Regions from separate parts of the Streptomyces sp. MNU89 genome, predicted to be linked through region 1. Evidence: predicted binding sites of a transcription regulator. Region 1 holds the regulator's gene; the other holds the start of a gene.

What was found. The regulator HrcA, encoded in region 1, represses chaperone genes, less so after heat shock. The targets are predictions, from matches to a motif close to TTNGCACTCNGNNNNNCNGAGTGCNAA.
Region 2: a site for HrcA is predicted at 2,404-2,430, ahead of groL (chaperonin GroEL). Genes of this name have one in related genera too.

The regions. Positions count from the first base shown of each region.
Region 1 covers NZ_JAJKLL010000001.1:5,280,888-5,285,724, forward strand. The annotation lists gene hemW (radical SAM family heme chaperone HemW) at 1-447, shown strand, start outside; gene E4N63_RS22490 (DUF3097 domain-containing protein) at 504-1,349, opposite strand; gene E4N63_RS22495 (MBL fold metallo-hydrolase) at 1,385-2,107, opposite strand; gene hrcA (heat-inducible transcriptional repressor HrcA) at 2,301-3,317, shown strand; gene dnaJ (molecular chaperone DnaJ) at 3,318-4,454, shown strand; gene E4N63_RS22510 (nitronate monooxygenase) at 4,597-4,837, shown strand, end outside.
Region 2 covers NZ_JAJKLL010000001.1:4,174,613-4,179,449, forward strand. The annotation lists gene thrC (threonine synthase) at 1-1,239, shown strand, start outside; gene E4N63_RS18020 (MoaD/ThiS family protein) at 1,236-1,511, shown strand; gene E4N63_RS18025 (cold-shock protein) at 1,981-2,184, shown strand; gene groL (chaperonin GroEL) at 2,581-4,203, shown strand; gene murQ (N-acetylmuramic acid 6-phosphate etherase) at 4,348-4,837, opposite strand, start outside.

The DNA of each region.
Region 1 (4,837 bases):
CGGCTGTCGGCGGCCGGTTTCCACTGGTACGAGGTGTCGAACTGGGCGACCACCGAGGCCGCCCGCTGCCGCCACAACGAGCTGTACTGGCGCGGCGCCGACTGGTGGGGCGCGGGCCCCGGCGCGCACAGCCACGTCGGCGGGGTGCGCTGGTGGAATGTGAAGCACCCCGGGGCGTACGCCCAGGCGCTCGCCGAGGGCCGCGCGCCTGGTGCCGGGCGCGAGGTGCTGACGGCCGAGGACCGGCGCGTCGAGCGGATCCTTCTCGAACTGCGGCTCTCCGACGGCTGCCCGCTGGAGCTGCTGGCCCCGGCAGGCCTGCGCGCGGCGGCCCGCGCCGTGGCGGACGGCCTGCTCCGGCCCGGGCCGTACGAGCACGGCCGGGCGGCTCTGACGCTGCGCGGACGGCTGCTCGCCGACGCGGTGGTCCGCGACCTGGTGGACTGACCCGGGGGCCGGCGGCCGGGTGCCGGATCCGGGACACGAAGGCCGGTGGCCGGGGGCTACGGCGCCGTCACATGGTCGATGAGCTCCTCCACCCGTCCGAGCAGCTCCGGCTCCAGGTCCCGGAAGCTGTGCACGGAGGAGAGGATGCGCTGCCACGCCGCGCCGGTGTTCTCCGGCCAGCCCAGCGCACGGCAGACGCCCGTCTTCCAGTCCTGGCCCCGGGGCACCGAGGGCCAGGCGGGGATGCCGGCGGAGGCCGGTTTCACGGCCTCCCAGATGTCGATGTACGGGTGGCCGACGACGAGAACGTGCTCGCCCAGGGCACCGTCCGCCATGACCTCCGCCGCGATTCGCGACTCCTTGGAGCCGGGCACCAGGTGGTCGACGAGCACCCCGAGCCGCGCGTCCGCCGACGGCCCGAACTCCCGTACCACCGCCGGGAGATCGTCGATGCCCTCCAGATATTCGACCACCACGCCCTCGATGCGCAGATCGTCGCCCCAGACCCGCTCGACGAGTTCGGCGTCGTGCCGTCCCTCCACATAGATCCGCCCGGCGCGTGCGACCCGCGCCCGCGCCTCCGGGACGGCGACCGACCCCGAGGCGGTGCGGGCCGGGCGGCGCGGGGCGGCGGGCGCGGCGGCCGCGGGGCGCACCAGCGTGACCGTGCGCCCCTCCAGCAGGAAGCCGCGCGGCTCCATCGGGAACACCCGGTGCTTGCCGAAGCGGTCCTCCAGGGTCACCACGGGCCCCTGTGCCGTCTTCTCGCAGCGGATGACCGCGCCGCAGAACCCGCTGGCGGCCTCCTCCACGACGAGACCGGGCTCGGCCGCCACCTCGGGCGCCGGCCGGGTCTTCTTCCACGGCGGGGTCAGATCGGGCCCGTACTGTCTGCTGCGCATGGGCTCAGACGATACGAACGGCGGGCCGGCGCCGGTCACGACACGCCGAACCGCCCCGCCAGCGCGTCGCGTTGGGCCCGTACGAAGCGTGCGTCCACCACCGCTCCGTGACCGGGCACGTACAGCGCGTCCTCGCCGCCGAGTTCCACCAGCCGGTCCAGCGCGGCCGGCCAGCGCCCGGGCACGGCGTCCGGGCCGGCCTGGGGCTCCCCCGACTGCTCCACCAGGTCGCCGCAGAAGACGACGCAGGGGTCGCCCGGCACCAGCACCGCCAGATCGTGCGCTGTGTGCCCCGGCCCGACGTTGACGAGCACGGCCTCCCGGCCGCCGCCGAGGCCCACCGTCATCTCGCCGGAGACCGGGTGCTGCGGCGGGGCCAGCAGATCGGCGGCCTCGGCCGCGTCCCCGGCGTCCAGTCCGTGCCGGACGGCGTCGGCGGCCACCGCCTCCCCTCCGCCGCTGAGCAGCCGGTCCAGGCCCACGGCCCCGTAGGTCCGGACGCCGGCGAAGGCGGCGGCGCCCAGCACATGGTCGAAATGCCCGTGCGTGAATGCGAGATGGGTCACGTGGCGCCCCGCCAGGCGCCGCGCCCACCGGCGGATGTCCGCCCCCTCGGCGAGGCTCGCCCCCGCGTCCACGACCAGGGCCGCGTCCGGTCCGTACACCAGTCCCGTCGTGGCGTCCCAGCCCGGCAGACGGCGGCGTGCGACACCGCGCGCCAGTTGCTCCCAGTCCGCCTCTTCCCAACCGTGCTCCATACGATGACGCTAGTCGCAGGCGGGTCGCCGTGTCCGCCCGAGGTGCCGTCCACCGGCCGCGTATCCGCCCCGTAACCGGTCCGGCCTTGCCCTTGCCGTACCACACCGCCGTACACTTGGCCGGGGAAACTGGCACTCGCGCGGATCGAGTGCCAGAGACCGGACCAGAGGGACCGACTGGGAGGTGAGCGCGATGCTGAGCGAACGCAGACTCGAAGTGCTGCGCGCCATCGTCCAGGACTACGTCGGCACCGAGGAGCCGGTCGGCTCCAAGGCGCTCACGGAGCGCCACCGCCTCGGCGTGTCGCCCGCCACCGTGCGCAACGACATGGCCGCGCTGGAGGACGAGGGCTTCATCGCCCAGCCGCACACCAGTGCCGGTCGCATCCCCACGGACAAGGGCTACCGGCTGTTCGTCGACAAGCTCGCCGGTGTGAAACCGCTCTCCACGGCGGAGCGCCGGGCCATCCAGAACTTCCTGGACGGCGCCGTCGACCTCGACGACGTGGTGGGGCGCACGGTGCGGCTGCTCGCGCAGCTGACCCGGCAGGTGGCGGTGGTGCAGTACCCGTCGCTCACCCGCTCGACCGTGCGCCATGTCGAACTGCTGTCCATGGCGCCCGCGCGGATCATGCTCGTCCTGATCACCGACACCGGCCGGGTCGAACAGCGCATGGTGGACTGCCCCGCGCCGTTCGGGGACACCTCGCTGGCCGATCTGCGGGCCCGCCTCAACAGCGCGGTTTCCGGCCACCGTTTCGCGGATGTGCCGCGCTTGGTGCAGGATCTTCCGGAGTCCTTCGAGACGGAGGACCGCGGGACGGTCTCCACGGTGCTCGCCACCCTCATGGAGACCCTCGTCGAGGAGACCGAGGAGCGGCTGATGATCGGCGGTACCGCCAATCTCACCCGTTTCCGCCACGACTTCCCGCTGACCATCCGGCCCGTGCTGGAGGCCCTGGAGGAGCAGGTCGTGCTGCTGAAGCTGCTCGGCGCCTCCGAGGAGCCCGGGATGACGGTGCGCATCGGGCATGAGAACGCCCATGAGGGCCTGACATCCACCTCCGTCGTCGCCGTCGGCTACGGTTCGGGCGACGAGGCGGTGGCGAAACTCGGCGTGGTCGGACCGACCCGCATGGATTACCCCGGAACGATGGGAGCGGTACGCGCAGTGGCACGTTACGTCGGACAGATCCTGGCGGAGTCGTAAGTGGCCACCGACTACTACGCCGTACTGGGCGTGAGCCGGGACGCTGGACAGGACGAGATCAAGAAGGCGTTCCGCCGTCTCGCACGCGAGCTGCACCCGGACGTCAATCCGGACCCCAAGACGCAGGAGCGGTTCAAGGAGATCAACGCCGCCTACGAGGTGCTGTCGGACCCGCAGAAGAAGCAGGTCTACGACCTCGGCGGGGACCCGATGTCGGGGGCCGGCGGCGGCGCGGGCCCCGGCTTCGGCGGGGCCGGCTTCGGCAACTTCTCCGACATCATGGACGCGTTCTTCGGCACCGCCTCGCAGCGCGGCCCGAGATCCCGTACCCGGCGCGGCCAGGACGCGATGATCCGGCTCGAAGTCGAGCTGGACGAGGCCGCGTTCGGCACCACCAAGGACATCCAGGTTGACACGGCCGTCGTCTGCAACACCTGCAGCGGCGAGGGTGCCGCCCCCGGTACCTCCGCCCAGACCTGCGACATGTGCCGCGGCCGCGGTGAGGTCTCCCAGGTGACGCGGTCCTTCCTGGGGCAGGTCATGACCTCCCGCCCCTGCCCGCAGTGCCAGGGCTTCGGCACCGTCGTGCCGACCCCGTGCCCGGAGTGCGCCGGTGACGGCCGCATCCGCTCGCGGCGCACCCTGACCGTCAAGATCCCGGCGGGTGTGGACAACGGCACCCGGATCCAGCTCGCCGGCGAGGGCGAGGTCGGCCCCGGCGGCGGCCCGCCCGGTGATCTCTACGTCGAGATCCACGAGGTGCCGCACCCGGTCTTCCAGCGGCGCGGCGACGATCTGCACTGCACGGTCACCATCCCGATGACGGCGGCGGCCCTCGGCACCCAGTGCCCGCTGGAGACGCTGGACGGCATGGAGGAGGTCGACATCCGGCCCGGCACCCAGTCCGGCCAGTCGATCCCGCTCCACCAGCGCGGCATCACGCATCTGCGCGGTGGCGGGCGCGGCGACCTGATCGTCCACGTCGAGGTGCAGACCCCGACCAAGCTCGACCCCCAGCAGGAGGACCTGCTCCGGCAGCTCGCCAAGCTCCGCGGCGAGGAACGCCCGGCCGGCCACTTCCAGCCCGGTCAGCAGGGTCTCTTCTCCCGGCTGAAGGACGCCTTCAACGGCCGCTGAGCCGACCGGCCCCGACGCCTTCGGCACGCACGGACCGGCCCCGGCGGATCCCCGCCGGGGCCGCGCCGTGCCGCCGTCCGCCCGCCGGAAAGAACGGCGGGAGGGGTCCGCCCGCGCAGTGCTCCGTGACACCATGTGCCACATGGCTGCAGCAACGGGGGGTGTCCCCGCGGTGACGGACCTCTTCCGGTACCCCATCATCCAGGCGCCCATGGCGGGCGGGGCCTCCCGCCCGGAGCTGGCCGCCGCCGTGTGCCGGGCCGGCGGGCTCGGTTTCCTCGCAGCCGGCCACAAGACACCCGAGGCCATGTACCAGGAGATCCGGGTGGCGCGCGGGCTGACCGACCGCCCCTTCGGGGTCAACCTCTTCCTGCCGCAGCGGC
Region 2 (4,837 bases), 1.1 Mb from region 1:
GGCCCCGCCGCCGCCCTCTCCTGCCGCGAATGCGGCCACCGCACACCGCTCGGCCCCGTCTTCGCCTGTGCCGAGTGTTTCGGCCCGCTGGAGGTCGCTTACGAGCTGCCCGCCGGTGACCCGGAGGCGCTGCGCGAGCGGATCGCGGCGGGACCCGACAACATCTGGCGTTACGCTCCGCTGCTGCCCGTCCCGGCGGACGTCGCGGAGAAGCCCAATCTGAACCCCGGCTTCACCAAGCTGATCAAGGCCGACCGGCTCGCCCGCGAGCTGGGCGTCACCGGCGGGCTGCACGTCAAGGACGACTCCGGCAACCCCACCCACTCCTTCAAGGACCGGGTGGTGGCCATCGCCGTCGAGGCCGCGCGCGCCTTCGGCTTCACCACCCTCTCCTGCTCCTCCACCGGCAACCTGGCCGGCGCGGTGGGCGCCGCGGCGGCCCGCTCCGGCTTCCGCTCCTGCGTCTTCATCCCGCACGACCTGGAGGCCGGCAAGGTCGTCATGGCCGCGGTCTACGGCGGCGACCTGGTCGGCATCGAGGGCACCTACGACGACGTGAACCGCTTCTGCTCGGAGCTGATCGGCGACCCGATCGGCGAGGGCTGGGGCTTCGTCAACGTCAACCTCCGGCCGTACTACGGCGAGGGCTCCAAGACCCTGGCCTACGAGATCTGCGAGCAGCTCGGCTGGCGGCTGCCGGACAACCTCGTCGTCCCCATCGCCTCCGGCTCCCAGCTCACGAAGATCGACAAGGGTCTGAAGGAGCTGATCGCGCTCGGACTGGTCGAGGAGAAGCCGTACAAGATCTTCGGCGCGCAGGCCGAGGGCTGCTCCCCGGTGTCCCGCGCCTTCAAGGACGGGCACGACGTGGTGCGCCCCGTGAAGCCGGACACCATCGCCAAGTCGCTGGCGATCGGCAACCCGGCCGACGGCCCGTACGTCCTGGACATCGCCCGCCGCACGGGCGGCGCCGTCGAGGACGTGAACGACGAGCAGATCGTCGACGCCATCAAGCTGCTGGCCCGCACCGAGGGCGTCTTCGCGGAGACCGCGGGCGGTGTCACCGTCGGCGTGCTGAAGAAGCTCATCGAGACCGGGCAGCTCGACCCGGCCGGTGAGACCGTCGTGCTCAACACCGGTGACGGCCTCAAGACCCTGGACGCGGTGGCCCCCACCACCGGTCCCTCCGCCACCATCCGTCCCACCCTCGCATCCTTCCGAGAGGCAGGCCTCGCATGAGCGTCACCGTCCGAATTCCGACCATCCTGCGGACCTACACCGGAGGCAAGGCCGAGGTGGAGGCCGAGGGCGCGACGCTCGCCGAGGTGCTCGCGGACCTGGAGAAGAACCACCAGGGCATCGGCGCCCGCGTGCTGGACGACGCCGGCAAGCTGCGCCGCTTCGTCAACGTCTACGTCAACGACGACGACGTCCGCTTCGCCGAGGGTCTGGAGACGGCCACGCCGGACGGCGCGGGCGTCTCGATCATCCCGGCGGTCGCCGGCGGCTGAGCCGCCGCACCGGGGCGGTCCGGAAGCGGATCACCGGTGGAACCCACCCTGCGTCACCGCGATTGCCCCCTCCGTCAAACAAACGGAGGGGGTAATTCCGCGTCGTTGAGCGCGGTACAGTTGGTCCGATCCCCTTCCGGCATCCGCCGACCGCAGACGAGAACGCGACAACCTGTGTCCGAAGGGCGAGGGCGATTTGTCGCGAAGGTCCGTCATGCCCGGTCCGGGTTGCCCCGGATTTTCCGTGAATCCCCCGGAAACTCCTTTCCGGCCGCGGCTGAATTCTCGTCCGATTGACCTGTTGCAGAGGGCAGTTGGGCAGATACATTCGGCCGCGGTCGACGCGTTCCGGCGCACACTTCCCGGTGGTCCCCCCATGCCGACGGCCAAGGGACCGCTGGGTCGTGAGGTCTGACCCGGGTCCGCGGAGTGCGGTCCTGCGCAAGGGCCAGTAATAGGGGAGTTAGGAATGGCTCAGGGCACCGTCAAGTGGTTCAACGCGGAGAAGGGATACGGCTTCATCGCGGTCGACGGTGGTGCGGACGTCTTCGTGCACTACAGCGCGATCCAGATGGACGGCTACCGCACCCTCGAAGAAGGCCAGCGGGTGGAGTTCGAGATCTCGCAGGGCCAGAAGGGGCCGCAGGCGGACATGGTCCGCGTCGCCGGCTGAGCGCCGACCGGCCACACCTCTGAAGGGTCCGCATCCCCGGCGCAGGGGGTGCGGGCCCTTCGCCGTGCCCGCGTCCGTCCCCCGCCGTCCGTACCGCTTTCCGCCCGCCCTCCGCCCGCCCTTCGCCCGCGCCGCCGTCCGCGCGCCGTGAGGGCCGTACGCGCCCGGAGGCTCCGGTGGGCGCTTGCACTCGAAGGGGGAGAGTGCTAATCATTGGCGTTAGCACTCTCCCCCGGAGAGTGACAGAAGGACCGGGTCGGTGAGGCCCGCAGGCCAAGCGGGGCAAGGAACCGCGAGGCCGGCAGGCCGTCCGTCGCGGGCGCCAGCGCGGTCCGGAGAAATCCTCCCCCAGCCGCAGGCCGGGGGGACCCCGAAGTCCTGGGAGGACCACTTCACATGGCCAAGACCATCGCGTTCGACGAGGAGGCGCGGCGCGGCCTCGAGCGCGGAATGAACCAGCTCGCCGACGCCGTCAAGGTCACTCTCGGCCCCAAGGGCCGGAACGTCGTCCTCGAGAAGAAGTGGGGCGCGCCCACGATCACCAACGATGGTGTCTCCATCGCCAAGGAGATCGAGCTCGAGGACCCGTACGAGAAGATCGGCGCCGAGCTGGTCAAGGAAGTCGCGAAGAAGACCGACGACGTCGCCGGTGACGGCACGACGACCGCGACCGTCCTGGCCCAGGCGCTGGTCCGCGAGGGCCTCCGCAACGTAGCCGCGGGCGCCAACCCGATGGCTCTGAAGCGCGGTATCGAGAAGGCCGTCGAGGCCGTCTCCGCCGCCCTGCTGGAGCAGGCGAAGGACGTCGAGACCAAGGAGCAGATCGCCTCCACGGCCTCCATCTCCGCCGGCGACCCCCAGATCGGCGAGCTCATCGCCGAGGCCATGGACAAGGTCGGCAAGGAAGGCGTCATCACCGTCGAGGAGTCGCAGACCTTCGGGCTGGAGCTGGAGCTCACCGAGGGCATGCGCTTCGACAAGGGCTACATCTCCGCCTACTTCGCCACCGACATGGAGCGGATGGAGGCGTCGCTCGACGACCCGTACATCCTGATCGTCAACTCCAAGGTCAGCGCGGTCAAGGACCTCCTCCCGCTGCTGGAGAAGGTCATGCAGTCCGGCAAGCCGCTGCTGATCATCGCCGAGGACGTCGAGGGCGAGGCGCTCTCGACCCTGGTCGTCAACAAGATCCGCGGCACCTTCAAGTCCGTCGCGGTCAAGGCGCCCGGCTTTGGTGACCGCCGCAAGGCCATGCTCGGCGACATCGCCATCCTCACCGGTGGCACCGTCATCTCCGAGGAGGTCGGCCTCAAGCTGGAGAACGCCGGTCTGGAGCTGCTGGGCCGCGCCCGCAAGGTCGTCATCACCAAGGACGAGACGACGATCGTCGACGGCGCCGGCGACAGCGAGCAGGTCCAGGGCCGCGTCAACCAGATCCGGGCCGAGATCGAGAACTCCGACTCGGACTACGACCGCGAGAAGCTCCAGGAGCGCCTGGCGAAGCTGGCCGGCGGCGTGGCCGTCATCAAGGCCGGTGCCGCCACCGAGGTCGAGCTGAAGGAGCGCAAGCACCGCATCGAGGACGCGGTGCGCAACGCCAAGGCCGCCGTCGAGGAAGGCATCGTCGCCGGTGGTGGCGTGGCCCTGCTGCAGACCGTCTCCGTCTTCGAGAAGCTGGACCTCTCGGGTGACGAGGCCACCGGCGCGCAGGCCGTCAAGCTCGCGCTGGAGGCCCCGCTCAAGCAGATCGCGGTCAACGCCGGTCTCGAGGGCGGCGTCGTGGTCGAGAAGGTGCGGAACCTGACTCCGGGTCACGGCCTCAACGCCGCGACCGGCGAGTACACCGACCTGATGGCCGAGGGCGTCATCGACCCGGCGAAGGTGACGCGCTCCGCGCTGCAGAACGCCGCGTCGATCGCCGCGCTGTTCCTCACCACCGAGGCCGTCATCGCCGACAAGCCGGAGAAGGCCGCCGCGGCCGCTCCGGGTGGTATGCCCGGCGGTGACATGGACTTCTGATCGGCCCCGGCCGGTCACGTCGATCCTCGTTTCGGAGGGCGGCACTCCTCACGGGGTGCCGCCCTCCGGCGTTCCACGGACCACATCGCGTACCGGAGCCGGATCGATGGATTGCCGGGGTTGCCGGGCTGCCGGGTTGCCGGCTCAGAGTTCCGCGGCCGCTTCCAGGGCGGTGCGGAGACGCCCGTCCGCCCCGTCCAGCAGACGGGTTGCCGTGGGGGCGTCCACGCCGCCGAGCAGCACCAGGACGGCGTTCTTCACCTCACCGCCCGTGGCGGCCAGCGCGGCCTCGATCTCCTCCTCCCCGGCGCCGGTGGCGAGCGCAACGATCCGCCGGGAGCGGGCGCGCAGCTTCTCGTTCGAGGCCCGGACGTCGACCATCAGATTCCCGTAGGTCTTGCCCAGCCGGATCATGGTGATCGTCGACAGCATGTTGAGGACCAGCTTCTGCGCGGTGCCGGCCTTGAGCCGCGTCGAACCGGTCAGCAGCTCCGGGCCGGTGACCACCTCGATGCCGTGCTCGGCGGCCGCCGCCAGGGCCGAGCCCGGGTTGCAGGACAGCCCGACGGTCAGCGCGCCCCGGGAGCGGGCGTGCTCGACGGCGCCGACGGCGTACGGGGTGCGGCCGGAGGCG